DNA from 4 places in the Ferdinandcohnia sp. FSL W7-1320 genome. Region 3 is predicted to be linked to each of the others. Evidence: riboswitches for the same ligand, from Rfam matches in the RefSeq annotation. Region 3 holds a riboswitch; each other region holds the start of a gene.
The links. A riboswitch is a leader RNA that binds a small molecule or an ion and turns the genes downstream of it on or off. The one in region 3 is predicted to bind thiamine pyrophosphate.

Region 1: linked by a shared signal. The riboswitch ahead of thiT (energy-coupled thiamine transporter ThiT) and the one ahead of NST91_RS13535 (thiamine phosphate synthase) in region 3 are both predicted to bind thiamine pyrophosphate.
Region 2: linked by a shared signal. The riboswitch ahead of tenA (thiaminase II) and the one ahead of NST91_RS13535 (thiamine phosphate synthase) in region 3 are both predicted to bind thiamine pyrophosphate.
Region 4: linked by a shared signal. The riboswitch ahead of tenA (thiaminase II) and the one ahead of NST91_RS13535 (thiamine phosphate synthase) in region 3 are both predicted to bind thiamine pyrophosphate.

The regions. Positions count from the first base shown of each region.
Region 1 covers NZ_JBBPAM010000001.1:5,404,686-5,412,821, reverse strand. Annotated here, with positions in the region: gene NST91_RS25795 (DUF951 domain-containing protein) at 1-77, shown strand, start outside; gene NST91_RS25790 (molybdopterin-dependent oxidoreductase) at 207-2,207, shown strand; gene ychF (redox-regulated ATPase YchF) at 2,322-3,422, shown strand; gene rpsF (30S ribosomal protein S6) at 3,767-4,054, shown strand; gene ssb (single-stranded DNA-binding protein) at 4,108-4,689, shown strand; gene rpsR (30S ribosomal protein S18) at 4,736-4,975, shown strand; gene thiT (energy-coupled thiamine transporter ThiT) at 5,038-5,619, opposite strand; TPP riboswitch at 5,693-5,794, opposite strand; gene NST91_RS25760 (YybS family protein) at 6,083-7,012, shown strand; gene NST91_RS25755 (DHH family phosphoesterase) at 7,040-8,136, shown strand, end outside.
Region 2 covers NZ_JBBPAM010000001.1:4,050,449-4,058,584, reverse strand. Annotated here, with positions in the region: gene NST91_RS19920 (NfeD family membrane protein) at 1-462, shown strand, start outside; gene floT (flotillin lipid rafts scaffold protein FloT) at 459-1,994, shown strand; gene sigY (RNA polymerase sigma factor SigY) at 3,554-4,114, shown strand; gene NST91_RS19905 (YxlC family protein) at 4,068-4,427, shown strand; gene NST91_RS19900 (sigmaY antisigma factor component) at 4,414-4,617, shown strand; gene NST91_RS19895 (hypothetical protein) at 4,614-4,823, shown strand; gene NST91_RS19890 (heavy metal-binding domain-containing protein) at 4,804-5,118, shown strand; TPP riboswitch at 5,197-5,360, shown strand; gene tenA (thiaminase II) at 5,460-6,140, shown strand; gene NST91_RS19880 (ECF transporter S component) at 6,166-6,750, shown strand; gene NST91_RS19875 (ABC transporter ATP-binding protein) at 6,764-8,136, shown strand, end outside.
Region 3 covers NZ_JBBPAM010000001.1:2,700,464-2,708,599, forward strand. Annotated here, with positions in the region: gene NST91_RS13520 (thiazole synthase) at 1-745, opposite strand, end outside; gene thiS (sulfur carrier protein ThiS) at 748-951, opposite strand; gene thiO (glycine oxidase ThiO) at 964-2,076, opposite strand; gene NST91_RS13535 (thiamine phosphate synthase) at 2,066-2,668, opposite strand; TPP riboswitch at 2,787-2,897, opposite strand; gene NST91_RS13540 (IS110 family RNA-guided transposase) at 3,493-4,617, opposite strand; gene NST91_RS13545 (DUF4145 domain-containing protein) at 4,943-6,049, shown strand; gene NST91_RS13550 (ATP-binding protein) at 6,610-7,869, shown strand; gene NST91_RS13555 (hypothetical protein) at 8,074-8,136, shown strand, end outside.
Region 4 covers NZ_JBBPAM010000001.1:2,220,888-2,229,023, forward strand. Annotated here, with positions in the region: gene NST91_RS11200 (NADH-dependent flavin oxidoreductase) at 1-633, opposite strand, end outside; gene NST91_RS11205 (hypothetical protein) at 791-973, shown strand; gene NST91_RS11210 (ATP-binding cassette domain-containing protein) at 1,209-3,449, shown strand; gene NST91_RS11215 (hypothetical protein) at 3,617-4,114, shown strand; gene NST91_RS11220 (glycine zipper domain-containing protein) at 4,331-4,789, shown strand; gene NST91_RS11225 (lysozyme inhibitor LprI family protein) at 4,922-5,569, shown strand; TPP riboswitch at 5,688-5,791, shown strand; gene tenA (thiaminase II) at 5,900-6,580, shown strand; gene NST91_RS11235 (pectate lyase family protein) at 6,623-8,136, opposite strand, start outside.

The sequences.
Region 1 (8,136 bases), 2.7 Mb from region 3:
GCGAACATAGTGTACTCATTCCTCGAAAAGAGTTTGGCCGAAAACTAAAAAAGATTCTTGTGAAGCATGAGGATTAAGCCTCGTGCTTTATTTTTTCGGGTTTTCTTTTAAGCGGAAATAATTTCTATAGAATGTTAGTTGCTGTGATTTATAATAGAGGATACGAAGTTTTGGTAGGTTTGCTACATGTGTAGGGAGTGAGGAGAATGGCTACATTTAAATCTGCATGTCCTTTAAATTGTTGGGACAGTTGTGGTTTTGTTGTTGAAGTGGAAAACGGTAAAGTTGTAAAAATAGATGGAGATAAAGATCATCCAATTACAAAGGGCAAAATTTGCGGCAGAGGACGTATGCTGGAAACACGAACAAACTCTGATGATCGCATTCTTTACCCATTGAAAAAGGTAGATGGAGAGTTTCAAAGAATTACATGGGAACAAGCATTAACAGAAATCTCAGAGAAGCTTTTAATAGTAAGGCAAAAATATGGTTCTACGGCTGTTCTGCACAGTCATGACTATGCAAACGGTGGCCTTTTAACTAAAATACCAGATCGTTTTTTTAATTGTTATGGTGGTGCCACTGATCTAATCGGTAGCATTTGCTGGGGATCAGGTATTGAAGCACAAAATTGGGATTTTGGAAATTCAGCAAGTCATGCACCTGATGATATATACAATAGTAAAAATGTAATCATTTGGGGAAGAAATGTGGCACGCACGAATATGCATCTCTTTGGTTATTTACAAGAGGTAAAAAAGAAGGGCACTAACATAATTGTTATTGATCCCATATACAATGGAACGGCAAAGATAGCTAATTCCTATATCTCAATTACTCCAGGTATGGATGGTTTGTTAGCGATTGGTATTATGAAGGAATTAATTCGTTTAGACTTACAGGATAAAGAGTTTATTGAAAAGTATACTTTGGGATTCAGTGATTTATTGGCTACTATTGAATCAATTTCAATGAACGAAATTGAGGAAGTAACAAATGTTCCACGTGAAACAATTACAAGTTTAGCTAACATATATAGTAATGGGCCAACGGCAACCTATATGGGGTTAGGAATGCAGCGGTACGCAAATGGTGGAAATACCATTCGTCTAATTGATGCATTAGTAGCAGTCAGTGGTAATGTAGGCATCCCAGGTGGTGGAGCTAATTTTGGAAATACGCAAGTTGGCCAAAGTTTTGATAGTGTGGCTTTAACTCTACCAGAAAGAAAGAAACATTCGAGATCTTTCGTTATGAGCGAGCAAGCGGAAAGGATTCTAACTGCTTCAGAACCACCAATAAAAATGATTATGGTATCAAGTGGAAACCCATTAACTCAGGTTCCAAATACAAATAGGGTACTAGAAGCCTTCCAATCAGTAGATACTTTAGTTGTATTAGAGCAGTTTATGACTGATACGGCGAGGTTAGCCGATTATGTACTTCCTTCAGCTACTGTGTTTGAGGAAGAGGATATTTATTATTCATCCATGTACCATCATTTTGTTAATTATGGGCCTAAATTAGTCGAAGCTCGTGGAGAGGCAAAGTCTGATGTTTGGATTTGGTCTGAATTAGCTAAAAGGTTAGGGTTTGGTGAAGATTTTAATTATACAAGAAAAGAATTTATAAAAATGGGAGTAGGTTCTTTACAAGAGAAGGGTATATCCTTTGAGGAAATCAAGGAAAAAAGTCACGTACCATTGCCTGTACAGCTTGTACCCTGGAATGATTTTCATTTTTCAACTCCATCTGGAAAATTTGAATTCACATCATCATTAGGAGAGATGAAAGGGTATGATGGACGTATAAAAATATCATATCCAAGAGAATCGACATTTTCTAATCAAGAGTTAGGTGAAAAATACCCATACTCACTATTAACGATTCATCCTTTACGTTCAAACCATTCACAAAATTATCCTTTGATTGAAGGATTACAAACAATAAAAGTTGAGGTTTCTAAGGATATTGCTGAACAGAAAAATCTTGAATCGAATGATAAGGTAAGGGTATTTAATGACCGTGGTGAAATTACAGGGAAAGTGCAAATATTAAAAGAGTCATCTCCAAAGATTATTTGTATTGATGAAGGACAATGGCATATCTTTGGTGGTAGTGTCAATAATCTCACATCACATGAAGTTTCTGATAACGGGCTTGGCAGTACATTATATGATTGCCTTGTTGGAATTGAAAAACTTTAGAATGGTGGATTTATACAAAAGCCGTTTCTAGCTGAAACGGCTTGTATTTTTTATAAGGAAAACCTATAATTGTTGAAGGCTAGTATGTTTCGGATAAGAGGAGTGGAAAAATCAATGGCGTTAACAGCAGGTATCGTTGGTCTTCCTAACGTTGGAAAATCAACTCTTTTTAATGCAATTACACAAGCAGGTGCGGAATCAGCGAACTATCCGTTCTGTACAATTGACCCAAATGTGGGGATTGTTGAGGTTCCAGATGAGCGTTTAAATAAATTAACTGAATTAGTACAACCTAAAAAAACTGTACCAACAACCTTTGAATTTACTGATATTGCAGGGATTGTAAAAGGTGCCAGCAAAGGGGAAGGTCTTGGTAATAAGTTTTTATCACATATTCGCCAAGTAGATGCGATTTGTCATGTGGTACGCTGTTTTGCAGATGATAATATCACTCACGTAGCAGGTAAGGTAGATCCAATTGCTGATATTGAAACAATTAATTTAGAATTGATTTTAGCAGACCTTGAGTCAGTAGATAAGCGAATTGACCGTGTTGGAAAGCTTGCTAAGCAAAAGGACAAGGATGCAGTTGCTGAGCATGAGGTTCTTGTACAGTTAAAAGAAGCATTTGAAAATGAGCAGCCAGCTCGTGCAGTTGAATTTACTGAAGAGCAAATGAAATATGTAAAGGGAATGCACTTACTAACAAGTAAACCAGTTTTATACGTTGCGAACGTTGGCGAAGATGATGTAGCAGATCCTTCTTCAAATGAATATGTTCAATTAGTACGTGAGTTTGCTCAAAAGGACAATGCGGAAGTTATTGTTGTTTGTGCAAAAATCGAGTCAGAAATTGTGGAGCTTGAAGGGGAAGAAAAGGAAATGTTCCTTGAAGAGCTAGGAATAGAAGAATCTGGTCTTGATCAATTGATTCGAGCTGCGTATCACTTATTAGGACTAGCTACGTATTTTACTGCAGGTGTACAAGAGGTAAGAGCGTGGACATTTAGAAAAGGAATGAAGGCTCCACAATGTGCTGGTATCATTCACTCTGATTTTGAGAGAGGATTTATCCGCGCTGAGACGGTATCGTATGAAGATCTTCTTGCAGGTGGTTCTATGAATGCTGCTCGTGAGGCAGGGAAGGTTCGCCTTGAAGGTAAAGAGTATGTTGTACAAGATGGGGATGTCATTCATTTCCGATTTAATGTATAAGTTATTTGACTGGAATTCAGCCACAGGACGATGATATGTCGTTTTGTGGCTGTTTTGTTAAGGTAACAGGTGATTATTAGCTCAATCGTGAGAAACTTTTTGAGTTCCTCACGCCTTTCAGCTTTGGCTGAAAGGTGACAAAAATAAATAAAAGGGGCAGAGTAAGCTAACTTACTCAAGCCCTTTTTATTTATTTTTTCAATTGAGCTAATAATCCGTTGTTGAAACAGTTCTTGCCTACGATTTTTTTATGTGCTATAATATTTTTCTGTGAGTAATTGAAATAATTGCTCCTTGCCCTTTTTAGGTAAAAGGGCCGTTAGTCCAAAAGGAGGTGTAACGTGATGAGAAAATACGAAGTTATGTATATCATCCGTCCAAACATTGATGATGAAGCGAAAAAGGCTTTAGTTGAGCGTTTTAATGGCGTTTTAACTGACAATGGTGCGGAGATTACAAACGTAAAAGAATGGGGTAAGCGCCGTTTAGCATATGAAATCAATGATTTCCGCGATGGTTACTACATGATTCTTAACGTAATGTCAAACGCTGAAGCAGTAAACGAATTCGATCGTTTAGCGAAGATCAACGAAGACATTATCCGTCATATCGTTGTTAAAGAAGAAGCATAAGAATTTATTAGAGTATAGGCTCTGTTTGAATATCCTGTTAGGAGATGGTTCTGATGATGAATCGCGTAGTTCTTGTAGGGAGACTTACAAAAGACCCTGAATTACGATATACACCAAGTGGAGTTGCGGTAGCAACCTTCACGCTCGCAGTGAATCGAGCATTTACGAATCAGTCAGGTGAACGTGAAGCTGACTTCATTAATTGCGTTGTATGGCGCCGACCAGCTGAGAATGTTGCAAACTTCTTGAAGAAGGGCAGCTTAGCAGGCGTTGATGGTCGTCTTCAAACAAGAAATTATGAAGGCCAGGATGGCAAACGCGTATATGTTACTGAGGTTGTAGCAGAAAGTGTTCAATTCCTTGAACCAAGAAATGCAAATGACCAACAGCGTAGCGGTGGAGGTAACTTTGGCGGTGGCTATGGCGGTAATCAAGGCAGCTATGGTGGCAATCAAGGTGGTTTTGGCGGTAACCAAGGTAACCAAGGTAACCAAGGCCAAGGCCAAGGCGGCTATTCTCCATTTGGACAGAATCAGAACCCAAATCAAAACCAAGGACCTACAAGAGTAGACCAAGATCCATTTGCAAATGATGGACAACCTATCGATATTTCAGATGATGATCTTCCATTCTAACTTGTAAGTCAATCATATAATCAACACTTAAAAGGAGGGAAAATCAATGGCAGGCGGACGTAAAGGTGGACGTGCAAAGCGTCGTAAAGTGTGTTACTTCACAGCTAATGGAATTACACACATCGATTATAAAGAAGTAGATTTACTTAAAAAATTCGTTTCTGAACGTGGTAAAATTTTACCTCGTCGTGTAACAGGTACAAGCGCAAAATACCAACGTAAATTAACAGTTGCTATTAAACGTGCTCGTCAAATGGCATTATTACCATATGTATCTGGTGAATAATAAAGAAAAGCGATGATCGCCTAATGCGGTCATCGCTTTTTTGTTGTTTATTTAGAGAACGATTAGAATCGTTTCTGTACTTCCTGTTTAAGTACGAAGAAACGGGGTGAAGAAAGAATCAATAAGGTCATGATAATGGAACAGAAGATGAATGCACCTAAAAAAGTGATACCGTTAGCTGTAAGAGAAAACCATACTGCTTCAAAGCCTTTTAGTTGTTCAGCGAAGAATACAAAACCTGATACGAAATGCCAAAAGTAGCGAGCAAGGCTTCCAATGAAAATGGCACTAATGATTAAAGCTAATGATTTACCTTTGTTACCAGTTCGTAAGCTTTCTTGAACGCCGTTTCTAAATAAACCAGCAAACCCAATGAAAGAAAAAGCTAAGAAATAATCGATGGCTCCTTGAACTGGATGGATAATCCAGGGATCAAAGATCACTTGCAGAAGTCCCCATAAAAAACCGGAAAGGAAACCAATTTTAAGTCCCCATCTAAGTGCGACAATGAATATAGGGATCATTGCGAATGATATAGAGATGGAAGGACCAATTTTTATTGATGGCACAAACATATCTAGAGCTAGCGCTAATACGGCAAAAATCGCCGCTTCAATCATGGACTGTAACCTAGTATTTCTCATAAAAAAACCCCCTTGAAGTGTGTAATGAACAAAACGCACCCCAAAGGAGAACAACTTTAATAAAAGGATAAGTTCTCATAAATCTCCACATTCCTACGCTAGCATTAACTAACAGGTTCGAAGGGTCTGAACTTTTAACGTTCACTCTCAGCAAATTGCTCCCCTTGTGGTTACGTTTATTAATTAATTACTATCATAATAGAAATTAGGGAAAAGTAAAACAAAAAGTTTCGTCACAGTGGAACTTCAACTAAAGACTGCCGTGTTCTATGTCAAAGCCGAAGTCAACAAATCCAATGGAAGTACAAAAGTTGAAGACTTCCTAGTAAATCTTTAAAATAGAAAGTGGTTATAAAACAGGCACTTTTTTTGATGTCAAGTTCCATACGCCATTGGCTTGAGGGGTCCAAGCGCCAGGCACTTTTCTTCAGAAGGTGTGTTGCAAATAAGTTGAGGTGAAAAGGTGAAAAATACAAAATTATTAACAGAAGGTGCCATGCTTTTAGCAGTATACAGTGTACTGTTACTTGTCAGTCTATATCTCCCGCTACTTGGAACGGTACTTTCATTCCTTTTGCCCATTCCATTTATTCTGTTTACAGTGAAGTATAAAGTAAAGCAGTCATTGTTATTTTTACTTATCGCTTTTTTCCTCTCAGGACTATTAGGTTCTGTAATGGGGATTATTCTTACGATAATGTTTGGTGTTACAGGGATTTTATTGGGTGAAATGATCAACAGAGGAAGAAGTGGAATCGAACTTTTCTTAGGCGCATGTTTGTCCTACTTGTTTTCCATTGTGCTGATGTTTGTCACGGTTAACCTTGTTTTACAAGTGAATGTTACTGAAGTGCTTAAAGAAAGTACACAAGAATCTTTTGCCATGGCTGAGAGTATAATGAGGGCAACAGGGGGAGAAATGAATACAGAAGCCATTAAACAGCTAGAAGAGTCAGTAGAAATGATGCAATACATGATTCCAAGTATGTTTGTTTTTCTTGCGATGTTTTTGGCTTTTATAACAGTTGTGGCCATTAAACCAATTCTGGTAAGGCTTCGGGTAAAAATAAATCCTTTCCCGCCATTTCGTGAGATTAATTTTCCAAAGAGTGTCTTATGGTATTACTTATTGATTTTACTTTTGAGCTTTGTTGAGATGGAAAAGGGTACATTTGGATATACTGCCTTTTTAAATTTCTTTTTTATTATGCAGTTGCTAATGGTCATTCAAGGCTTGTCATTTATTTATTATTACTGTTATCAAAAAAGAATTCCAAAGGTCGTACCGATCGTTCTAACGATCTTAACACCAATTCTCCTTTATATTATTCGAATCTTAGGTATAATTGACTTAGGATTCCAACTGCGAAATCGAATTAGTAAAAAGAAGTAAAACAAAGCTTTAGGAGCTGAAAATTACATGCCAGACTTTTACAAAAGAAAGTTGTTTCGCTATCCCTTATATGCATTACTTGTTATCACAAGTATTTTTAGTGCAATTCTCGTTTATTTTCAGTGGGTGATTGGGTTAGCAAGTTTTCTGCTCCTTGGATTAATTACGTACTATTTGTACAAAGCAAATTCACTTCTAAAAAAAGAAATGGAGCATTATATCTCAACCCTATCCTATCGCTTAAAGAAGGTTGGCGAAGAAGCGTTAATGGAAATGCCGATTGGGATTTTGCTATATAATGATGAGTTTCAAGTTGAATGGGCCAATGCTTACTTATCAAATTGCCTTGACGCAGATACGTTAGTGGGGAGATCACTATATGATGTTGAGGAATTAATTGTTCCTTTAATTCAGCAAGAGGTCGAGAGTGAGACAATTACATTAAATGAGCAGAAATTTAAGGTAATCATTAAGAGGGAAGAACGATTACTTTATTTCTTCGATGTCACTGAACAAATGGAAATTGTGCAATTGTATGAAGCTGAGCGTACAGTGCTAGGGATCATCTTTTTAGACAACTATGATGAAGTTACTCAAGGAATGGATGACCAACGGAAGAGTTCTTTAAATAGTCAGGTTACGTCAATCCTTAATGAATGGGCAAATGAACATGGTGTGTTTTTAAAGCGAACCTCATCTGAGCGTTTCATTGCGGTGTTAAATGAAGAAATATTATCCAATCTTGAAAAAACAAAGTTTACGATTCTGGATGATGTTAGGGAAAATACAGCAAGGGATAGCGTAGCACTAACTCTAAGTATAGGAATCGGAATTGGAGTCCCAACCCTTCCTGAGCTAGGAGTTTCAGCACAATCCAGCTTGGACCTTGCACTGGGACGTGGTGGTGACCAAGTTGCGATTAAGCTTCCAAACGGTAAGGTTAAATTCTATGGGGGCAAAACAAATCCAATGGAAAAACGCACTAGAGTCCGCGCACGCGTTATTTCACATGCTCTAAAGGAAATTGTCTCGGATAGCGATAAAGTCATCATCATGGGCCATAAATACCCTGATATGGATGCTGTAGGTGCCTCCATTGGGATATTGAAAGTAGCACAAATGAA
Region 2 (8,136 bases), 1.3 Mb from region 3:
TTTGGCGATTTTTTAGAGGGAATTTTTCCAGATAGTTTCTTAAGCCCAACACTTATCTTCTCATTCCTCACCTTTTTGAGCGCATCTGGGTACATTTTTGAAAAAATACTTTCCTTTCATAGTTTATTAATTTTTGTTATTTCACTTGTATTAGCACTTATTTTAGTCACATTATTAAATGTATTTGTATTAATCCCGTTGTCTTCTGCTGAGGAATCGATGGTATACAGGGAAGAAGATTTGAAAGGGAGAATTGGAAAAGTAATTACTTCAATCCCGATTGATGGCTTCGGCGAGGTTGTCATTGAGGGAATCAGTGGCACAATCGCTAAATCTGCTAAGAGCTTTAATAATGAACCAATTCCATATGATGAAAAGGTTCTTATTATAGATGTAAAGGAAGGCGTTGCCTACGTCCTGCCTTACCAAAATATGATGATTAAAGGGGGAAATCAACAATGACAACAGGAATTTGGATTGTAATTGGGGTAGTCGCATTTTTACTTCTTGCACTTATTGGGGTATTTGTTACAAAGTACAGAACGGCTGGTCCCGATGAAGCTCTTATTGTAACGGGTAGTTATTTAGGTGGCAAAAATGTTCATGTAGACGAATCAGGAAATCGAATCAAAATTGTCCGCGGTGGCGGTACATTTGTACTTCCTGTCTTCCAACAGGCTGAACCTTTAAGTCTCTTATCTAGTAAACTAGATGTTCAAACACCCGAAGTTTACACAGAGCAAGGTGTGCCGGTAATGGCGGATGGAACAGCAATTATTAAAATCGGTGGTTCCATATCTGAAATTGCAACAGCAGCAGAACAATTTTTAGGTAAGCGAAAAGAAGATCGAGAAAATGAAGCAAGAGAAGTATTAGAAGGTCATCTTCGTTCAATCCTCGGTTCAATGACCGTCGAAGAAATCTATAAAAATCGTGATAAGTTTTCACAAGAAGTACAACGTGTCGCATCACAGGATTTAGCGAAAATGGGTCTTATCATTGTGTCGTTTACAATTAAGGATGTTCGTGATAAGAATGGTTACTTAGATTCACTTGGTAAGCCAAGAATTGCTCAAGTAAAGCGTGACGCAGATATTGCAACAGCTGAAGCTGAAAAAGAAACACGTATTAAACGTGCAGAAGCCGAGAAAGAAGCGCAGAAGTCTGAGTTAGAGCGAGCTACTGAGGTTGCGGAAGCAGAAAAAATCAATCAATTGAAAATTGCTGAATTCCGTAGAGAGCAGGATATCGCGAAAGCACGTGCTGACCAAGCATACCACTTAGAGGAAGCGAGAGCGAAACAAGAGGTAACTGAACAGCAAATGCAAATCCAAATCATTGAAAGACAGAAGCAAATTGAACTCGAAGAAAAAGAGATCCTACGTCGTGAGAAGCAGTACGATTCAGAGGTTAAGAAGAAAGCAGATGCTGACCGTTACTCAGTTGTTCAAGCGGCAGAAGCTGAAAAAGCGAAACAGTTAGCTGAAGCAGATGCAAATAAATATCGAATTGAAGCAATGGCAAAGGCGGAAGCAGAGAAAATCCGTATTGATGGTCTTGCAAAAGCGGAAGCACAACGTGCACAAGGGGAATCTGAAGCAGATATTATCCGTTTGAAAGGTCTTGCAGAAGCAGAAGCAAAACAAAAAATTGCAGAAGCATTCGAGCAATATGGGAAAGCGGCTATCCTCGATATGGTTATTAAAATGCTTCCTCAATATGCGAAAGAAGTGGCAGCACCATTATCAAATATCGACAAAATTACAGTTGTGGATACTGGTAGTAATGGGGAAAATAGTGGAGCCAATAAGGTAACTGGTTATGCTACTAATTTGATGTCAACTCTTCAAGAGTCGTTAAAAGCATCCTCAGGTATTGATGTAAAAGAAATAATTGAAAACCTATCTGGTAAAGGTAATGTGAAAAACAGCATCGACCAGTTAACGGATGAATTAGTCCAAACTAGAAAAGCGGAGCCAACAGATAAAGAATAATATGAATCGAAAAGCAGCTTACTCAAAAGCTGCTTTTCTTTTTTGCGTTGAATTTGTAAAGTGTTATTGCGTCTAGGATATTAGAAGAAAGCGAGCAAGAGTCGGAAAGAAAGTGTGATTCGGACAAGGCTATAGGAAATCTCTAGGCATGAGTCCGAAAAATAGTGTGATTCAGACAAGGCCAGGGGAAATCTCCAAGTATGAGTCTGAAAAATGATGTGATTCAGACAACACCCGAGGAAATTTCCGGTCATGAGTCCGAATGCGGGTGTGATTCAGACAAGGTCAGAGGAAATCCCCTAGTATGAGTCTGAATAAGGGTGTGATTCGGACAAGGCCAGAGGAAATCTTCATGCATGTGTCTGAATGCGGGTGTGATTCAGACAAGGCCAGAGGAAACCTTCATGCATGAGTCTGAATAAGGGTGTGATTCGGACAAGGCTATAGGAAATCTCTAGGCATGAGTCCGAATAAGGGTGTGATTCGGACAAGGCCAGAGAAAATCCCCTAGTATGAGTCTGAATAAGGGTGTGATTCGGACAAGGCCAGAGGAAATCTCCAAGTATGAGTCTGAAAAATGGTGTGATTCAGACAACACCCGATGAAATTTCCGGTCATTAGTCCGAATGCGGGTGTGATTCAGACAAGGTCAGAGAAAATCCCCTAGTATGAGTCTGAATAAGGGTGTGATTCGGACAAGTCTATAGGAAATCTCTAGGCATGAGTCCGAATGCGGGTGTGATTCAGACAAGGTCAGAGAAAATCCCCTAGTATGAGTCTGAATAAGGGTGTGATTCAGACAAGGCAAGAGAAAATCCCCTAGTATGAGTCTGAATAAGGGTGTGATTCGGACAAGTCTATAGGAAATCTCTAGGCATGAGTCCGAAAAATGGTGTGATTCGGACAAGGCAAAAGGAAATTTCCAAGCATGAGTCCGAATGCGGGTGTGATTCAGACAAGGCCAGAGGAAACTACTAAGGATGAGTCCGAATAATGGTGTGATTTCAGACATGGCCCGAGGAAATCTCCAAGTATGAGTCTGAATAATGGTGTGATTCAGACAAGGCCGGAGGAAACAACTAAGTATGAGTCTGAATAAGGGTGTGATTCGGACAAGGCTATAGGAAATCTCTAGGCATGAGTCCGAATGCGGGTGTGATTCAGACAAGGCCAGAGGAAACCACTAAGTATGAGTCCGAATAATGGTGTGATTTCAGACATGGCCCGAGGAAATCTCCAAGGATGAGTCTGAATAATGGTGTGATTCAGACAAGGCCGGAGGAAATCCCCAGTCATGAGTCTGAATAAAGGTGTGATACAGGCAAGGGCCAATGGAAATCTCCAAGCAAGAATCCTAATTTCGCATGATTTGGGCAAGATCCGAGGATAACTCCATTTTGAGTCAAAATGGGGAATGTAATTTTCTATAGGATGGGTTAAACTGTTGAAAACGTATATAATAAATTTTTTTTAACTGAGAGTGAACTTTTTAATGACTTCATACGTATTATTAGCGAAAAATAAAAAATAACAAATTTTCTCGGGGGAGAATTCAATGCATGGATGAAAAGGAACTAATTCGCAGTGCAAAGCGTGGTGACTCACTCGCGTTTGCAATGCTTTTTAAAGAACATTATCCTTTTTTAGTTAAGTATTTAATAAAAGTTACAATGAAACCTGATATTGCTGAAGACATCGCACAAGAGGCAATGATGAAAAGCATGGAAAAAATTAATATGTATAACGGTAAAGCAAAATTCTCCTCATGGCTCATAACAATTGCTACGAACTTATACATAGACACTATCCGCAAAAAGAAACGCGAACAAAATTATCAACAGGAGCAAGCATTACGAAAAATGAAGTGGCAATTCGAGAACCATTCTGAGGATTGGAATGATGTTCTTGATGCACTGGGAAGGCTTTCAGATGAAATTCGGATTCCAATTGTTCTCAAACATTATTATGGATATTCATATGAAGAAATCGCTGATATGCTTCATATCGCCATCGGTACTGTTAAATCAAGAATACATAATGGAATTCATACAGTGAGAAAGGAGTTGAGACCTAATGAAGAAAAACAAGCTAACTCTATTAAAAAACGAACAACGACTTGAAGAGGATCCAGAAACGATTCAAGATATAAATGAAGCACTCACTAAAATAGATCATCATTACTCGGTTTTCACTCCGGACCTACAAGTATTTGAACAAATGGTAGCAACTGCACAACAAAAACAAAAGAAGAAGTTTAGACGAGAACTGACCGCATTTATTTTGATTGCATTATTCATCATGACGGCTTTAATAACGTCATTTTTCCGTCTTCCTCTTGCATTTATTGTGATTCAAGGTATTGCAACAATTAGCTTTCCAGTATATAGCTTCTTTCGTTATCGAAAAAAGGTGATTGTACATGAATACGAATGATACTCTACTTATTATGGTGGCAGTGATTGCCCTTCTTATTCAAAGCTTTTGGTTGTTTTTAGATGCTCGAAAGCGGGGGCATAATTATTGGTTTTGGGGAATATGGGGATTAATTCAATCACCGTTGCCCCTTCTTTGTTATCTTATTATTGCAAGAAAAATTTATCGACGTAAAGCAGGTAGGGAATGATGAGGAATATTGCAAAATATATTGTATTAATGATAGCCATTGTTGGACAAATCGTAGGAATTGTATTTTTGTTTATTGATATTTCAAAGGCACTAACATTCTATGCCTTTTACATGGTTGCCATTATTCTATTATTTGCCCTATTAGTATGGGAACGAAAACGTGAGAAAGAGGAGGATGACGAAAATGATTATCGTGACTACTGATTTTGTACCTGGAAAAGAAGTAAAAGAACTTAAAGGATTTGCAAGAGGAGGTACAGTTCAGTCAAAGCATATTGGTAAAGATATAATGGCTGGATTAAAAACAATTGTTGGAGGAGAGATCTCCGATTATACTGAAATGCTAGAAGAAGCCCGCCAAAAAGCAATTGGTCGAATGGTGGAAGATGCAAAAGCAAAAGGAGCAAATGCAGTAATCGGGATGCGATTACAAACCTCAGCTGTTATGCAAAATGCATCTGAAATTATTGCATATGGAACAGCAGTTTATGTAGAGTAACTAGTAAAACTTAAAAAAGCCTTGATAATTATTTCCAACATGTTATGATTGGAAATAAGAAAAATTGCATAAATAATATTATTCCACTAGGGGTGCCTTTAAATAAGGTAAATGTATTAATGGTGTTATACCTTTGAATCGTTTACCGGAAGGCTGAGATTGAGGATTGTTTTATCATAACCTTGAGACCCTTAGAACCTGATCTGGTTGATACCAGCGTAGGGAAGTGGGTAGACGGGTCTCTTTATTTTTATTTGTCTAAATCCAAACCACTTTCTTTACGTTGGTAAAGAAGGTGGTTTTTTATTTTGCAAATAACAGTAAAGGGAGGAGAATTGAACATGTTATTTTCAGAAGAAATACGTAAAGAGGCAAACGATATTTGGGAGGCAAGCTTTGACCATCCATTTGTCACAGGGATTGGAGACGGTACATTACCAATTAAATGTTTCCGTTACTATGTCATGCAGGATGCCTATTACTTAACTCATTTTGCAAAAGTGCAATCTTTAGGCGCAGCAAAGGCGGAGGACTTACATACAACAAACAGGCTTGCTATTCACGCTCAAGGAACTTACGAGGCCGAACTAGCGCTGCATAAAAGCTTTTCCGGAAGACTTGGGATTACGGAGGAAGAAAGAAAAAACTTTAAACCCGCACCGACAGCATATGCATATACATCACACTTGTATAGAGCCGCATATTCAGGTCATTTGGGTGATGTAATTGCTGCTTTATTACCATGTTATTGGCTATATTATGAAATTGGTGAAAGACTTAAAGGTTGCAAACCAGAAGAGCCGATTTATCAGGAGTGGATTGCGGCGTATGGTGGGGATTGGTTTAAAGAACTAGTTGAAGAACAGATCGATAGAGTAAATGAATTGGCAGAAAAAGCGACGCAAGAGGATCGTGACCGCATGAAGGAACATTTTATGATTAGTAGTCAATATGAATACTCCTTTTGGGAAATGGCGTACAAATTAGAGAACTGGCCAGTTCAATCAAAACTATCTGTCTGAACGAAGGAGAAGAGGAGAGGTATTAATGAGCAAAGGATTAAAACTAACTGATATTTTGGTTACGATCGTAATCGCCATTGCATTTGGAATTGTTTATATTGTTTGGGGTTCTTTATATTATGTTGTAAAGCCGATTGGGCTGCACGCCGATCAGTTAATCTATGGAATGTGGTTTATTGCAGCGACTGTTGCGTATCTTGTGATTCGTAAACCTGGTGTTGCATTACTGGCAGAAATTGCAGCTGCCTCAGGTGAATTTATTTTAGGGTCTCCATGGGGCCTAACCGTTCTGCTGTACGGTGTTGTACAGGGGCTGTTTGCTGAAGCAGTGTTTATGCTCTTTCGATATAGAAAATATAATCTTGCTGTGGTCGTCTTGGCAGCAATAGCTTCTTGTCTAGGGTCAGTAATAATGGATTTTGCGTATGGAGAAATAGGTGACTTAGCTACCTGGAATCTCATTTTGTTCCTAGTTGCTAGATTCGTAGGTTCCATCTTGTTTGCTGGTGTTTTTGCTTATTACCTAGTTAGTGCCTTGGAAATGACAGGGGTAACAAAACTTGTACGCCCACTATCCAGCAGTGATTTTGATGCACTAGATCAAAAATAAAAGGGGATCGAATATGGAATCAATTGCCTTTGTAGAATACCTACGTTTAACATTTCCTGGAGATAAGTCCTTGCTTTTTAAGGACTTATCTTGCCATATTAAAAAAGGGGAGAAAATATTAATTCTCGGGCCTTCAGGTTGTGGAAAGTCAACAATTCTTCAAGTGTTAAGCGGGATTATCCCAAACTCGATAGAATTACCAATGAAGGTAGATAAGTTACAGATCCCCAAAGCATGGGGCTATGTTTTTCAGGATCCTGATTCACAGTTTTGCATGCCTTATGTTGATGAGGAACTTGCATTTGTCTTAGAAAATTTACAAATTCCTAGGGATCAAATGGATGAACGGATAAAAAGTCTTTTAGAGCAAGTTGGATTAGATTTGGAAGATATCCACACAAACATCCAAACCTTGTCAGGAGGAATGAAACAACGTTTAGCCATAGCATCTGTATTGGCATTAGAGCCAGACGTATTATTTTTAGATGAGCCTTCATCCATGCTTGATCCAGCTGGGACACAGGAAATTTGGGAAGTGATAAGAAATGTTATGGTGGATAAAACAGTGGTCATCGTAGAGCATAAACTGGAGCACGTCCTTCCAATTGTTGATCGAATAATCCTTTTCAACGAAGCTGGAGAGATTATTGCAGATGGATCTAAAACTGAAATTTTTTCTAATTATAAAACGGTCATCAACGAACAAGGTATTTGGTATCCAGGAGTCTGGGATCACTTTGTTCAAGACTTTAAATGGATGCAATCTATTAATACAGCAGAGTTTAATCCCCCATCTATTCGACTAGAGGAATTTAAGGGATATAGACAGAAAAAGGAAAAAATATATATTAACGATGTTCAAGTTCAGGAAGGAGAGTGGATTGTGGTCAAGGGGAGAAATGGTGCTGGGAAAAGTACCCTGCTTCACTCCCTCATGCAATTCATTCAAACAAAAGGTCACTATTCATTATTTGGAGAAGTAGTTACAACCTCAAAAAAGCTAGATCACGCCATGACATTTGTATTTCAAAACCCGGAGCTTCAATTTGTAACAAACTCTGTTTATGAGGAAATTGCTTATTCGTTAAGGATTGATAAACGAAGTGAACTAGAAATATCTGAGACCGTGGAGGAACTTCTACGAATCTTTCACCTCATAGAACATCAAAACAAACATCCTTACCAGTTATCTATGGGACAAAAACGAAGATTAAGTGTAGCAGCCTCTATTGTAAGGGATCAGCAAATACTTTTACTAGATGAGCCCACATTTGGACTTGACTCAAAAAATACGTTTGCCCTTCTTACTTTACTAGAAAATTATAGACAAAAGAACAAGACAATCATTATGGTTACTCACGATGAAAAAATTGAAGAGTATTTTGC
Region 3 (8,136 bases):
AAGGGCTACTCGCTACTGCGTAATCTTTTTCCTCAATGCGTCCGGCCTCATAGCCTAGTCTTCCTGCTTCTAACGCAAGTTTGACAGCGAGTGCCATTTTTACTGGATCCTTTGCACCTGAAACAGCCGTATTTAACAGAACACCATCTCCTCCAAGTTCCATTGCATGAGCAACATCCTTTGGTGAACCAATTCCCGCATCAATAATGACCGGAACTTGAGATTGCTCAATAATAAATTTTAGATTTAACGGGTTAATAATTCCTTTACCTGAACCAATTGGACTTGCCCCCGGCATAATCGCATGTACACCGAGATCCTCTAATCGCTTAGCTAGCACTACATCATCTGACGTATACGGCAACACAATGAAACCTTCATTGAGAAGCATTTCCGATGCCTTCAACGTTTCGATTGGGTCTGGTAAAAGGGACCTGTCATCTCCTATAACCTCAACCTTAATCATGTCACACAATCCAGATGCTTTAGCTAGTTTCGCTATTCGAACCGCTTCCTCAGCAGTTTTAGCTCCTGCTGTATTTGGAAGAAGTGTATATTTCGTTAAGTCCAATTGCTCTAAAAAATTGGGCTGACTTTCTTCAAAAATGTTCATTCTTCTCACAGCAAACGTTAAAATTTCAGCATCTGAAACCTCAACAGCTTGCTTTTGAATTTCAAAAGATGGATATTTTCCTGTTCCTAATAAAAGTCTAGAATGGAATGTACGATTTGCTATTGTTAACATGATTATCCTCCTCCTACAAATTGGACGATTTCAATAATATCGCCATTTTTAAGTCTCATCGCTTTATAGTCATCTTTTTGAATAATATCCTCATTAATCTCTACAATCGCGATCCGATTTTCCAAGTTATAATGAGTCAAAAGCTTATCCACTGAATTTACTTCTTCAGGAAGTTCAACCTGCTCTCCGTTAAGTCTAATCTTCATGTTCTCACCTCCCTAAATCAACGTTTTTTGTCTTCGATCAATACGAAAAGCATCGATCCATTCCTGTTTTACCTCTTTATTTAAAATTAGGTCACGTATCATTTTCCCAGTTGCGGGGGCAAGGAGAATCCCATTTCGAAAATGGCCACAGGCAATCAAAATTTGTTCCTCCTCAGGGTGTCTGCCGATAAATGGATGCCCATCAAATGTGGTAGGTCTCAAACCAGATGTAAACCCTTCAATCTTCCAGTTAGCAGAGGAGGGGAGCATCATTTTCGCTTTATTAATTAAACTCTCAACACTATCAAGGTTGATCGATTCACTCCAGTCATCTGGAATCATCGTTGCCCCGATCACGAGTTTCCCGTTATTTCTTGGCACGATATAAGATTTGTCATGAAACAACGTGTGTTGTAAAAGAGGCTTCTCGTGCTGAACAATGATACTTTCTCCTTTTACAGATGACAGTTGTTCAGAGATTCCTAGATTCTGAAAAAGGTGATTACTATAGACACCAGTTGCAATTACGATGTACTTTGCTTGGACATTGCCTTTTGCAGTCTTCATATTGTAGTTGTTTCCATGTTTTTCGACTCCATAGACGTGGCAGCTATCAAAAATAGAAGCACCAAGTACTTGGGCGCTTTTTGCAAAAGCCTCACAGGTACTAGTCGGAATGACGTTCACATCATCTTTGATATAGGCAGCTCCTAAAACGTCATTGCTAATCCCGGGTTCCATACATTGGACTTCTTGCCGGCTCAACTCTTTTACAGTAGGTTGCTTTAAAAGTGAATGGAGGTCTTGCATTTCATTTTCAGTGAGTGCTAGCTTTATAATACCGCCATTTCGATATCCAATATCAATCCCACTTAAATCAAAAAGTTCATCTTTTAATCGTATGTACTCAAATTGACTCGACCTTGCAAAAGGGAAGAAGAGGGAGAAATCACCATCACTTTCTGAATGAGCACCTAGCATGCCAGCAGCAGCCTTGGTTGTTTTCGCACCAATTTGTCCTCCATCAAATAGAGCAACATCCATTTGTGCAGTGGCTAAATAATAAGCAATGGAGCAACCAATAATTCCACCACCAATTACAACTACTTCGTACCTATTTTTCATGGTGAATCGCCTCACTGAATGTTTTTGTGATGGAATAAGGTTCATCTGTCGCAAAAATACTGGACATGATTGCCACACCATCCGGCCCAACTGCTTGGATTGATGGTAATGTTTCTAACGTAATGCCACCAATTGCATAAACAGGGATGCTTAGTTCTTTTTTCATTTGTAATATAGGCTCAACGCCGTTTGGGGCTAGACCTTGTTTGCTATTGGTTTCAAAGCAATGGCCATATAGGATGTAATCGGCTCCATCTGTCTCCACTTCTTTTGCTTTTTCAAAGGAATGAACACTGCAACCCACTTTTATTTGCGGGTAACATTTTTTCACCATCTTTACAGGGAGGCCATGTTCAGGTAAATGGACAGTAGGTATATCCATACATAGTGCAACATCTAGGCGGTCATTGATGATGATTTTCTCTTTCTTCATACCGTTGTTAAGTAAATATTCGATTAAGGACACTATTTCTAGAACAGATTTTGATTTCTCTCGAATCTGCACGAAATCAATTACATCTTTAATCGCAATAATTTTTTCAGCAACAGCTTTTACAGATTGTCGATCATCGGTCACAGCAATTAATTTCATTGAACTACTCCTTTTCGTCTAACAACTTGCAGCGTAAAAAAGGAATATAACGGCTAAAGCACAACAAAAAACCACTCTCCAAAGTAGGAAAGTGGTTGTTATGTATACACATAAAAAACGATTGCCTTAACCACATCCCTACGCAGGTACAAGCCTGTTCAGGTAATGAGGGTTTCAAAGTAAACTACTTTTTTCTCAGCTCTTATCAAGAGTTCCCCTAGTGAAAATACAAAACTATTAACTTATAACCTAAAATTACCACAATTCCGTCCAATTGAAAAGGCATAAGTTTCCAAGGGGTCAGAGGGACAGGTCCCTGATATGAACGAAACTGTCAAGTTCCCCTCGAATCCCTAATTATAATTGCCGTTTTTTGGCGCACTTAAGAAGAGAAGCATTTTTGGCTTCTTTTCTTTTTTATAAATGTTTGAGACATTTTATGTCTAGGGATTTCCCTTCTCAGCTTACTGACTACTCCTCAATCTATGGATTGCCTGTCAAGTGCTCTCCTTGACTGGTAATCCATAGATTGAGACACTTTTTTAAGCTGAGAATTAAATTCCTCCTTTATTCAGAAGTTAAGAACACGGCACGAAGGCAAAAGTCTAAGCTTCGGTAAGCACTCTGATATTCGTGGATTCTCACATTTTATCTTTCCGTATAAAGGATCTACCACCAACTCGTCACGTGCGTTAGCCTATTTAGACATAGCACAAAGGGACCACGTGGATTATCCTTTCCGGTGTTATACTTTGCCTTCGAGCCCTACTCTTAAAATCACATAATTTAACTGCAGTTTTTTATAAACGAATTTTTATAATAGATTAAGATTCAATTAAAACTCTAGAGTTTGTTTCTATTTCCTGCGTGACTGCCCAGATAAACCCAGCTAGTTCTCTTGCCACTGCCGTTACGACTTTCCCACTTTCTTTACCCCTTGATAATAATCGGAAATACTTTTTATGAAGACGATTTTGAGCTTTCCATGATATAGCTTGAACAACGGCCGACTGACCTTCTTGTCTTCTTTTTAATTCTCCTTTTACTGCAGGTTGATATCGATAACTCCAGGCTGCTTCTATCAGAAGACGGCGAACGTGTTTATTCCCTGTTTTCGTAATCTTACCTTGTCTTCGACTCTCACCACTAGAATATTCGCTTGGGATAAGACCTACATATGACATGAATTGTTTAGCCGAGGTAAATCTTTTAAAGGACCCAATCTCTGCCACTAAACTTGTGGCTGTAATAGTTGCCACACCTCTAAGCGATTGAAGTGCTTGAATTACAGGAGCGTGTAAACCTTCGGTTGCTTGGATATCTATTTCTTTCTCTAACCGTTTTATCCGTTGTTCGATCTCTTGAAGTTGATAGTAATATTCTTGAAATACAATTCTAGACGTAGAACGAGTAAATTCTAACTTGTTTAACCATTCCCGATACTTAAGGGTCCATTTACGAACATCAGTAGGAGGCTTAATATTGTGTCTTAATAAAAACTTAGTGAGTCGGTGTTTTGCCCTTAACTCATCCTCTTTGGCATCTTCGCGAGCACGAACTAAATCTCGAAGAGCTTCATCGTCTTCAGTTGGTACATAAATGGATGTTAATTCACCAGCACGGAATAATTGAGCAAGCCTAACCGCATCCCTTCGGTCTGTTTTAATCCGTTCTCCTGGCTTAGACGGGATTAGTGACGGTGCGATTACAAAACACTCAATGCCTAAACTTAAGAAAAAACGGTACAATGGGTAACCTGTTGGGCCGGCTTCATAACAAACTTTTATTTGTTTTTTATCTCCTAATTTCTTAACTAACTTTTTAATAGCTTCTAAGGAATGTGGGATCATTCCATAATATCTAGGTGCTTCTCTTCCTTCTTCAGCAATCGCAACAGAAATTTTTTCCTTTGAAACGTCTAAACCTACGTATTTTATGGTATCCTTCATAATATAACTAGCTCCTTTCGTAATGTAGCTCTGATTTGGTTTGGTTTTTAATTTCCGTTAAACAGTCTAACCAAATTAACCTACGGGATTACGACAAGGGGCTAGTTTCGTTCATGATAACTTGTCCCAGTTTCTTTGTTACCTCTGATGGCAATGTCTCAAATTAAATGGGAACTTACTAAACATTCGCAAATACCCGAATTCAGATATCCTCCTTGCTTGTCATCTGTTTTTCACCTAAAATAAAAGAATCTCTGGACGGCCTGAGTCTCTCTATATACAGATTCAGGCCTTCAGTTTGCATGTAAGAAAGGAACATCATGACATGAATTCATCTGAGTATTTTTATAGATTTCTAGAGCCGATATCCAAAGAATTAGCATTCCTAGCTGGGGAATTGGAACACTCCATTTTTACAAGTCCACGTACAATGTTAACTCATTCAAGGGTACTTGTTGAAAATATTCTGCAGCAGGTAATGGAATATGAAAAAATGAAAGAAGATCCTCGCATAACCCTAAAAGAAAGACTCACTCTTTTAGATAATGAAGGAATTCTAACATTAGAGATAAGGGATGCCCTTCATTTAGTTCGTCAACTAGGTAATCAAGCCTCACATGACAAGAGAAAGTTTCGTTATTCGGAAGCACTGTTATCATGGGAAGCAATTTACCAAATTGTGAGATGGTTTGTTGAAGTGTATAGCTCCTTATCAATCGAAGTACCAGCCTATCAAGATCCGACAACTCCAAAGGAAGAGCGTTACGATATTACCGAACTAGAGCTTCGGTTGAAATCACTAGAGGATGTATTAGTTACTTCTATGAAAAAGGGAACACCCGATACAAAGGTTCAAAATGAGGTTGCAGTTACGTCAGAAGCTGCTCCATCAAAAATGGGAGAACCGGGATATACAACGATTCGTACGATTGAGTATAAAGGGGATACGTTGGAAGTTCCATATTTTCTACGTGATGCCTTTTTGCTGCCACAACGATTCGATAAATCTGAGACTTTTTTAGTTAGACTGGGTGCTGAGCAGCAAGCACGTATTATGAGTGAATTACCAAGTAATCTCGAAGACTTGCATAAGCATGTCAAACGTTTTAATGAAAACAATGATAAACAATTTTTCGAGGAGTTAAAAATCTTTATTGAAGAAGAAAAGATTCGTAGAAAAGTAACTCTTGAACGACCAGGAGAATTGTTTTTATTTTACAAAGCAGATTACATGATCCTTACAGATTCTCTTAAACAGATACCTCTTACTAAAGACGAGTTTATAGGCGTACCAAGCCTTATTACACAATTAAACGAAGACGGAATTCATACAGTTGGCCAACTTCCGAAGGAGCTTGTGATTCTCGGAAAATATAAAAATGTTGGGGTTGTGAATGTAGCGAGATTGTTTGAGCAGTTGAAGGGGAAGTAAACCGATTTCGATGTTAATGTCACACATAAAAAATTATGAGCCACCCGGACTGGGTGGCTTTTTTACTAGTGACAGTAAATCTGGAATAGTGGCAGTATTTTTCAAATAGTGGCAGTAAATCCGGAATAGTGGCAGTATTTCCAGTTAGCAACAGTAAACTCGGCGGATTCTCAGTAATAGAGTGATATATCCATTTTACTTTCTTCAATCTTTTCATCTCTTAAGACATAAAAACTATCATTTTGTTGCAATTTGCAACAAAATGTTTTCAATTTCGGAAATAGTCTCAAAAATTTACTAAAACCATAATAAAAATACGACAATATGAGTAAAAAAAAGAAGGAAATTATTATTTTTTGACGAATTTATAGGAGCAATCCATTAGAGTGGCGAATTATCCCTCATAAATATTCCATCAGCAGTGGAATAAATTATTCGATGAAATCAAAAAAAGGTGAGTGCATAAACATAAAATAATTTCATAAACATTCTTTATTTATTAATTTTTTGTCGGATAGTTTCCTAAGATGATTCTTCTAACCAGAAACAGGGGGAATAATGTGTTTAATTATATAGAAACCTTATTATTAAATTTGCTTTTTTTGGTCGTTTTTATTTTGTTTATTCCTCATATCATTGAAACAAATGTTAAGAATTTGTCATGCCAACTAAAAAAGGGAATACAATTAATTTCGGTCATCATAGCCATGATTAGTTGTATGCTATTTCCGTTTCATATTGGTGATGAGATTATCTTGGATTTACGGACGGTTGCCATTATGGTTGGTGGTTTATACCTTGGGAGAAAAGCTAGTGTCACTTTAGTCGTTATTTTTCTAATCATTCGTCTTTATTTAGGAGAATTCGGAATTGGTTTTTATGCATCAGCCATTGCAAGTTTAATCATTTTATCTGTTATATTTCTAATTCGAAATATTTTTGATAGAGCTTCAAAGCATAGAAGAATCCTTATTGCATGTAGTTTTTCGTTCTTTATTTGTACATTTGTTTTAGTCATACGATTTTTGCTTGGACATTTACATGTGTCTGATTATAAGGTAATTATCACATTTTTCTTAGTTCATCTAATAAGTACATTCTTTATTGTGTATTTCTCTGAAATGCTACAAGAGAGCTCCTACACGAATATGCAAGTTATCAAAGCTGAGAAATTAGAGGTAGTTAGTCACCTTGCGTCAAGTATTTCTCATGAAGTCAGAAATCCGCTTACCGTAGTGAAAGGCATTTTACAGATGTTATATAAAAATGAATGGGACGAAGAGAAGAGAAATCAGTTCATCGAAATCTCTCTCCAAGAAATTGACCGAGCAAATGATATTATTGGAAACTATTTAACTTTTGCAAAATCCGTACATGAAGAACATATAATCGTAAATCTTGAGCAAGAACTCCAACGTTCGATAAATGTGATTACACCAATGGCAAATATGAACTGTGTTGATATCCATACCATGATTGAACCAATTCGTATGAAAGGAGATCCTCAACTTTTACAACAATGCTTCTTAAATATTACAAAAAATTGTATTGAAGCGATGCCAAACGGTGGAAATCTTTTTATACGTACAGAAGAAATGGTTGATGGTGTGGTTATTGAGATCAAAGATACTGGAGAAGGAATGTCAGACGAACAGCTTAATCGTTTAGGAGAGCCGTTTTTTACGACGAAAGGAAGAGAGGGTACTGGCCTGGGTATGATGGCGGTCATAAAAATCATAAAACTCATGAAAGGAAAATTAGATGTTACCAGCAAAAAAAACGAGGGGACACTATTCCGGATCTACTTTCCTCACCCCTAGTTCGGAGCAGGTTGCCTGACCCATATCTAGCTTGAATACAGAGAGTTAGCAGTTCTGCAATTTCCATAAATGGATGCAGAGCTGTTTTTTTGACGGCATCATTTCTTCTTTACTTCCAAGGAATATCTGGAAATTATCCTTGTAGTTTTTTTCTTCTATGCTATACTTTGATGTGTTTGATTTAACATCAAGAAGGAGGAAAAAATGAAACAATATCCATTGTTCCGCTATCTTTACATTTTTTATTCATTTGTATTTTTACTCCAT
Region 4 (8,136 bases), 480 kb from region 3:
GAGGGGGAAGGTCATACGTTTTTCTAAATTGCCTCCATATCGGTCTTCACGACGATTTGAATGAGGAGAGAAGAACTGTTGAATGAGATAGCCGTTAGCTCCATGTATTTCAACTCCATCATAGCCTGCTTCAATTGCACGACGAGTTGTATCTCCGAATGCCTTAATAATATCTTCAACTTCGCCCTCAGTTAATGGTCTTGGTTTTACATCAGGTTCCTCGGTTGATGCTCCGCCACTAACTGCAGGTACATCACTTGCGCTCACAATTTCTCCATTTGGAACTAATTCAGGAGGGCACATTCTTCCGCCATGAAAAATTTGTAAGATCGCTTTTGCACCTTGTTCTTTAATCGCGTTGGCTAATCGAGTTAAACTCGGAATCATCTCATCTTTATCACCAGCAAATTCACCATGGAATCCTTTTCCATTTGGTGTAACATATGTACAAGCCGTGATTACCATACTAACACCACTTGAGCGGCGTGCGTAGTAATTCACTTCTGCATCTGAAACAGTTCCATCTGGGTTAGATGAAAAGTTAGTCATTGGTGCCATGACCAGCCTGTTTTTTAATTCAACTCCATTAGGGAGAGTGTAAGTTGATAGCATAAATTTATTGTCTACATTCATTGTTGAAGCCTCCTTAACAGTTGATTGTTATGAAAAAAACAGTACCATTATATACTTAGCTAATCAGTGGTACTTTATTAGCGTGCAAAAATAATGATACATTCTAAAAGAAACAGTTTAAAGTTTTCTGCTTATATGGGAGAGGGAGAGATAATCGATGGATGGAATTGGTACCACCATGTTAAGTGGTTATATGAAAAAACGAGCTGGTCATATAGATGCCAACTCGTTTTTTGAAATGCCCCTGCCAAGGAATTTTATTTTACCATATGTAGGGGTCACTTTTAAAAGTAAATGCTACTTAAATATTGGTCAAACGCTTGGTTTCATCTTGCTGTGAATCTGTTTTACCAAGTTGAACTTGTCTGGTCATATAAAAATTTTTCTCCAACATTTTGATTAGGCAATTAAAATGCCTATTTCATTATTTACCATTTTTATAAAAGGAAATGGAATGATGTGATTTAGAGAGGTAGATTAGATAGAAATAGTGGGACGCGGGACCTGTCCCTCTGTCCCAAGTTGTGGTAAGATGGACAAGCTAAATTGTACGAAGTAAGGGAGATGATGATTGAATGATGCAGGAGTTTATTGAAGTTATTAATGGACGGGAGAACAATTTGAAAAATGTTCATGTTCAGATTCCGAAGGGGAAAATTACGATTTTTACCGGGGTTTCTGGTTCTGGGAAGTCATCGATTGTATTTGATACGATAGCACAGGAGGCAGGTCGTCAGCTAAATGAGACTTTTAGTAGTTTTGCCCGTCAGTTTCTGCCGAAATACGGCCGGCCTGAGGCGGATGAAATTAATAACCTTTCCACTGCAATTATAGTTGACCAGAAACGTCTTGGTGGTAATGCAAGATCAACTCTTGGGACGGTTACTGACATTCATCCTTTGTTACGACTTCTTTTTTCACGGTTTGCACAACCAAGCATTGGCTGGAGTAATGCATATTCCTTTAATGATCCACTTGGGATGTGCCCACATTGTGAGGGGATTGGTAGAACGATTACATTAAACCTCGAAGCTGCGTTAGATAAAGAAAAGTCCTTAAATGAAGGAGCGATTTTACTTCCGGGGTTTGGTCCAGGGACATGGCAATGGAAAGCATATGCTGAGTCTGGATTCTTCGACAACGATAAGAAAATAAAGGATTATACCAAGGAAGAGTTTGAAAAGCTCGTTTATGCCGGTGAGGAAAAAATCGTCGTTAATTATATGAATGGTGAGATTAACACAACGTATGAGGGCTTGGCCGTTAAATTTATGAGACAAAATGTGAATCGAGATAAAGATACATCGAAAGCTGCTGAGAAAAAGCTGAAAGAATTTACGACAACTGGCAAATGCCCTAGCTGCCAAGGGACACGGTACAATGAGAAGGTCTTGTCTTCAACTTTCAAAGGTTATTCCATTTATGACCTGACATCCATGCAACTCGATGAATTAATGGATGTTCTTCAAAGCTTTGATGTACCAAGTGTGAAACCAATTGTAGACGGGGTTGCAGAACGTGTTAAAAATCTTTGCGACATTGGACTAAGTTATTTGACCTTAACAAGGGAAACACCTACTCTATCTGGTGGAGAGTCTCAGCGTGTAAAAATGGTGAAATATTTGTCCAGTAACCTAACTGGATTAATGTACATATTTGATGAACCAAGTACAGGACTACATCCACGTGATGTCTACCGATTAAATGAATTACTAGTAAAGTTAAGAGATAAGGGAAATACGGTTTTAGTTGTGGAGCATGACCCTGATGTTATTCAAATTGCAGACCATATCATCGATGTTGGTCCAAATGCAGGTACTGGTGGAGGACATATCATGTATAGTGGAAGTTATCAGGGGTTATTATCTTCTGATACACTTACTGCTCAGTTTTTAAACAAGAAAATGGAAATTAAAACAAATCCCAGACCTGTTAATGAGTTTTTGGAAAGTAAAAAAAGTAGCCTCCACAATTTGAAAAATGTGAGCATTCGCGTGCCAATCGGAGTTTTTACTGTTGTTACGGGGGTAGCGGGTTCTGGTAAAAGTACGCTTGTAAACGAGGTTTTTGCAAAGGATTTTCCAGATTCCATTCGTATAGACCAAAGCCAGGTTCATGGTAACATACGATCCAATCCGGCAACCTTCTCCGGTATTATGAATTCGATTCGAAAAGCATTTTCAGAAGCGAACAATGTGGAGAGTGGATTATTCAGCTATAATTCAAAAGGTGCTTGTGAAACATGTGGTGGAACAGGAACGGTAGAGCTTAACTTATCCTTCATGGATAAAATGGAAATGGAATGCAGTGAATGTCACGGAGATCGTTACAAACAGGAGGTCCTTCAATACCTGTACAAAGGAAAAAATATTGTAGAGGTTATGGATATGTCTGTAGCAGAAGCTGTGGAGTTTTTTGAAGCCAAAGATATCAAGCGCCAATTGACAAGTATGGCGACTGTTGGACTTGGATATTTGTCTTTAGGCCAACCACTAAACACATTATCTGGTGGAGAGAGTCAACGACTGAAGCTCGCAAAAGAGATAAATAAAAAGGGGAATATCTATATTTTAGATGAACCGACAACCGGACTGCATCTGTCCGATGTTTCCAATATTCTAGCGATTATCGAAAAATTAGTTGAAAAGGGTAATACAGTTATTGTCATAGAACATAACCTAGACGTCATACGAAATAGTGATTGGATTATTGATTTAGGTCCAGATGGAGGTACAGGTGGTGGAGAAATTTTATATGAAGGGCCACCTGGAGGACTAAAAAATTGTGAACGATCAATAACAGCTAAGTATATTTAAAGAAAAGAAGAGGTGCCTAAACCCTGTATACTTAAGGGTTCATGTGCCTTTTTTAAATGAATAACGAAAGGACGCATCAGTAGCCAAGGTGGATAATGATCCTGTTTCTATACAATTAGATTGAATAAAAGTAAGTTGCACTCATACTCATTTAATGAGGTGATGTTATGGATTATAATAATTTTAAATCAATTAAAGATTATGGCTTCGAAGGTTATATTCCGGTTACTGAATTGATGCAAAATCACTCTATCGTTCCACATAATAAAGGGGTTTATATGGTGCTTTATACCCCTGATGATTCACCAGAGTTTTTAACAGAAGGTACGGGTGGTTATTTTAAAGGGAAAGATCCGAATGTTCCAGTAGAAAAATTAAATGAAAGTTGGATAAAGAATACGAAAGTAATCTATATCGGGAAAGCCGGTGGTGGAAAAAGCTCTGCAACTTTGAATTCAAGAATAAAACAGTTGTTAAAATTTGGTAGTGGGAAAAATGCAAGCCACTACGGTGGTAGGGTTATTTGGCAAATAGAGGATATTAATCATTTGATTGTTTGTTGGAAGGAACTAACCGTTGAGGATCCTAATGATGTAAAAAATCAACTGATTAAGGGTTTTAAAAAAATACATAGAAAGAGGCCATTCGCCAATATGGTTGATTAATCTTAATTTCGTGAGTAATGTTCATTAATATATGGAGTAGTTTAAAAAAAAGGAACCGGGAGGATTATTGTTAATCCTCTCCTTTTTTTGTATCGGTTTTAACAGGAGTGGTAAAAAGTGGATGGAAAAATGAAACTAAATCGAGTTTTATTCGTATATAAGGTATAAGAAAAAACGATCCTTTGCCAAATTAAGATTTCATTAGGCGGTGGTGTATTGAAAAATCTTGTAGACGATATAAAAACAAATTTAAGGAAGCTAAGGAGTAACATAAGTAAAGAACAAGCAAAAAAACTTGATTTAAATAAATGTGAAAGAGTGGTTGAAAAGCTGGATTCTTTATCGACGAATTGTGAGGAATGTCGAGAACATCTAGTTGATTTAAAGAAACATTTTATGGGGTTAGAAGCAAAAATAGATAGTATTGAGCAAGAATGTAAACAGCATAAACAAGTCATTCAAGGAATTGTTTCACATCTTCAGAAGAAGCATAAGTTGGTATCAGAAGGATTTTATCTATCATTATATATGTCCATTGGTATGAGTTTAGGTGTAGTGTTTGGATTAACAATAATTGACAACTTTGCGTTAGGTATATCGTTTGGTATGAGCATGGGTATTGCCATTGGTGCTGGTTTGGATGCAGATGCTAAGAAAAAAGGTAACACAATATAGTCGATCGAACACTTACAAATGTGAGTGTTTTTTGTTTGCATTAGGTGAGGATTGCTTAAAAAAGAATTTGAACTTCCTTAAATGTTACTGGAAAATTTTATGATATACTAGTTTGGTAGAGGAGGCAGTGTAATGAAAAATAAACAGCGTTTACAAATTGTAATAATTATCATAGCATTATTCTCGTTGGTTGCATGTAGTAATTCAACGGATGAGGCAAATGCTAAACCAGAAAATGAAGAATCAGAAACTAGCACCGATCTAAAAACAGAGGAAAAACCGGCTACCGATGAGGAGCCAGGTGAAATAGTTAAATCTGAGAGTCCTGAACATACTCAGATTAAAAACAAAGATGTGACATCTAAAGAACCATCAACGAATGAAAATGAAGAGTCATCGAAGTCTAGTGACAACAAAGAAATAAACCAAGGTATGAAGGATACATATCTCAAAGAATTAAATGAAATGGAAGAAGCAGATAGAAACCCCGAAGATACAACAACAATGGCAGAATTAGAAGAACAAGAGGCGGCAAGGTATAAAAAGTGGGATCAGAAATTGAACGAAATTTATGGTGTATTGAATGAACAGCTTGATTCTGAACAGATGGATCAATTACGAGAAGAACAGCGGAATTGGATTAAATATAGAGATGAAACTGCAAAAGAATCATCACTGAAATATAAAGGTGGCTCGACGGAAACCTTAGAATATGTTGCTACCAAAGCAAGTCTAACTAGGGAAAGATGCTACGCGTTGGTTGCAAAGTATATGAAATGATTGTTTTAATTGCAGGAAGCTCTGAGTAGGACAATCACTCAAGCGGGACAATGGACATGAATAGTTGCCTTTTCATAGCCACTATGATTAACTAGTATCTAGTAACTTAATAATCTAACAATTCGACTAGGGGAGCATTTTTGTGCTGAGAGATAGAAGAAATATCGACCCTTTGAACCTGATCTAGGTAACACTAGCGTAGGGAAGTGGAGTTGGCACGTTATGTTTAGACTGAACGATTTTATATTGCCTAACCCATTCCTAGCAAACTAGTGATGGGTTTTTGTTTTTTTATCTCCCCAAGGTCAAATGGAGAGAGGGGACAAGAAAGTGAGTAGTCTTTTTACAGATCGTTTATGGAATCGAGTGGAGCCTATCTGGAATTCGTATTTGGAGCATCCATTTGTGAAAGGGATTGGCGAGGGTTGGTTGGATAAGGATAAGTTTAAGCATTATATGAAGCAGGATTATGTGTACCTGATTGAATATTGCCGTCTATTTGCATTAGGGAGTGCAAAAGCTCCAGATTTAAAAACGATGTCCATATTTGCAAACCTTTTGCATGGGACATTAGAGATGGAAATGGATCTTCACCGCCAATATGCCGCAAAATTTGGAATATCAGCTGAAGAGCTTGAGGCAACAAAGCCTTCATCAACTACAACTTCTTACACAAGTTACATGTTGAATGTGGCGCAGCTCGGTGGTGTAGATAATGTTGTCGCAGCAGTCCTTGCTTGTGCTTGGAGCTATAACTTTATTGGAAAAGAGCTCGTAATATGGCATGGAGCTGTTGAACATGAATTTTATGGTGAATGGGTGAAAATGTATTCATCCGATGAGTTTACTGCCTTGGCGGAAGATTGTAAGACGCTAATCAATGAAATCGCAAGCGAAAAACCGGAACGAGATTTAGCTGTACTTGAAGAAATCGTCGTCAAAACCAGTTTGTTTGAGTATATGTTCTGGGATATGGCTGAAAACCTTGAGGAGTGGCCAATTAAACTGTAAGGACATGGGGACAGAGGGACAAAGAACCTCTGTCCCCCTATATTATCGACCTTTACTGTTGGAGTTATAGTCAGTTTTTAACCATGCAATTGGGCTCATATTTACCTTGTTTGCACCTGCATATTTTGTAAGTGTTGGAACAACGCTGTCTAAAGGAACCACGGTATACGTATAAGGGAGTTTCTCGTCATAGTTATATTCAAAGGTAAATGGATCAGTAGGTGGATTCATTTTACTCATATTTTCACTTCCAACAATATGAGAAGACCATGCCCAATTTCCGATTGTTGATTTGTCATACCATATAAATCCTGTTGTAAACAGATTTTCACCATTATTGTCCCAGCTGCTTCCTGTATACGTGCCATATTGGTTGGTAATTTTTGAGTTTACAATTAAGTTTCTATTATAAGCTGCTTGGAATAACTCAGCCCATTGGGCGTCCATATTTTTAGTATCTAATCCCTGAATCTCTGCACCAATGATTGGCTCGTTAATGTCATTGAATACAGATGTATCTGCTGCAATCGAGGCTCCATTTCTAGCATTTAGTGCCCGTGAAAGTGTATCTGTTCCGAATTCAGCAATTGCCGAGACATTCTCTAAAATCGCTTGATGAGAGGAATTGTCCAAATACAAGTTGTACGCATGACCAGAACCTTGGCGTATCATAGGAATTCTCTGTCCAACATTGGTATAGGTATTATAAGCGAGTGTTAAACGTATTCTTTGATTGCCATCCTTTATCTCATCGCCACTACTAGACACATAATTCACATAGTCTTTATCACCTGAACCTGATAAATGCACCTTACTGTGATACGCAGCATAGGCCATGATTTGTTCTTTAGTGGCACCTTCATTTCGCATGTTGTAATACACACTATCGGAATTCAGTTCATTTGAAGCATATTTCTCTTCCATAAATTGAATCGTTTGATAAATATCAGTGTCTGTTGAGGGATTTTCATCTGCAGGTAATCCGAATTCAGACCAGGAAATGGTGATGTTGGAGCCACCGTTCTCTGTATCAATTAATCCATCCGCTGCAATTGGAAATTTGCAATGGTCAATCCATACATTGTTGGCACCATTTATTTTAATATAAGTCCAGCCTACTTCCTTGTGTTTTCCTGTATCATCCCATTGCCACATGCCATCAAAGTTCAGATTACGAATGACGATATCGTTCGTAGACCGTTGTAATTTTAACTCGACAGATCTTATCGTTTTTCCTTTTTTTGAAAAAATCGTGAGTCCATCAACATTATCAATATTTAGTTGTGAAACACCAGAAGCTTCTATTTTTGGATTGGTAAATCCGTTCATAGGATCTCGATATTTCGTAATGAAACGAAACTTCTTTGTTTCCTCAGAACTCAGATTTAGATTCTTCCACCCAAAATTTAAGTCCTTAGCGATTTCAATTACTTTCACACTTCCAGCTTGTGCATCCAAGATGGCCTGTAAAAACTCTCTTTCTGTTTTGACCTGTCGATAATAGGGTGTATCAATGTATTCACTTCGGTCATTCACCCCTATTGAGGCATAACCAG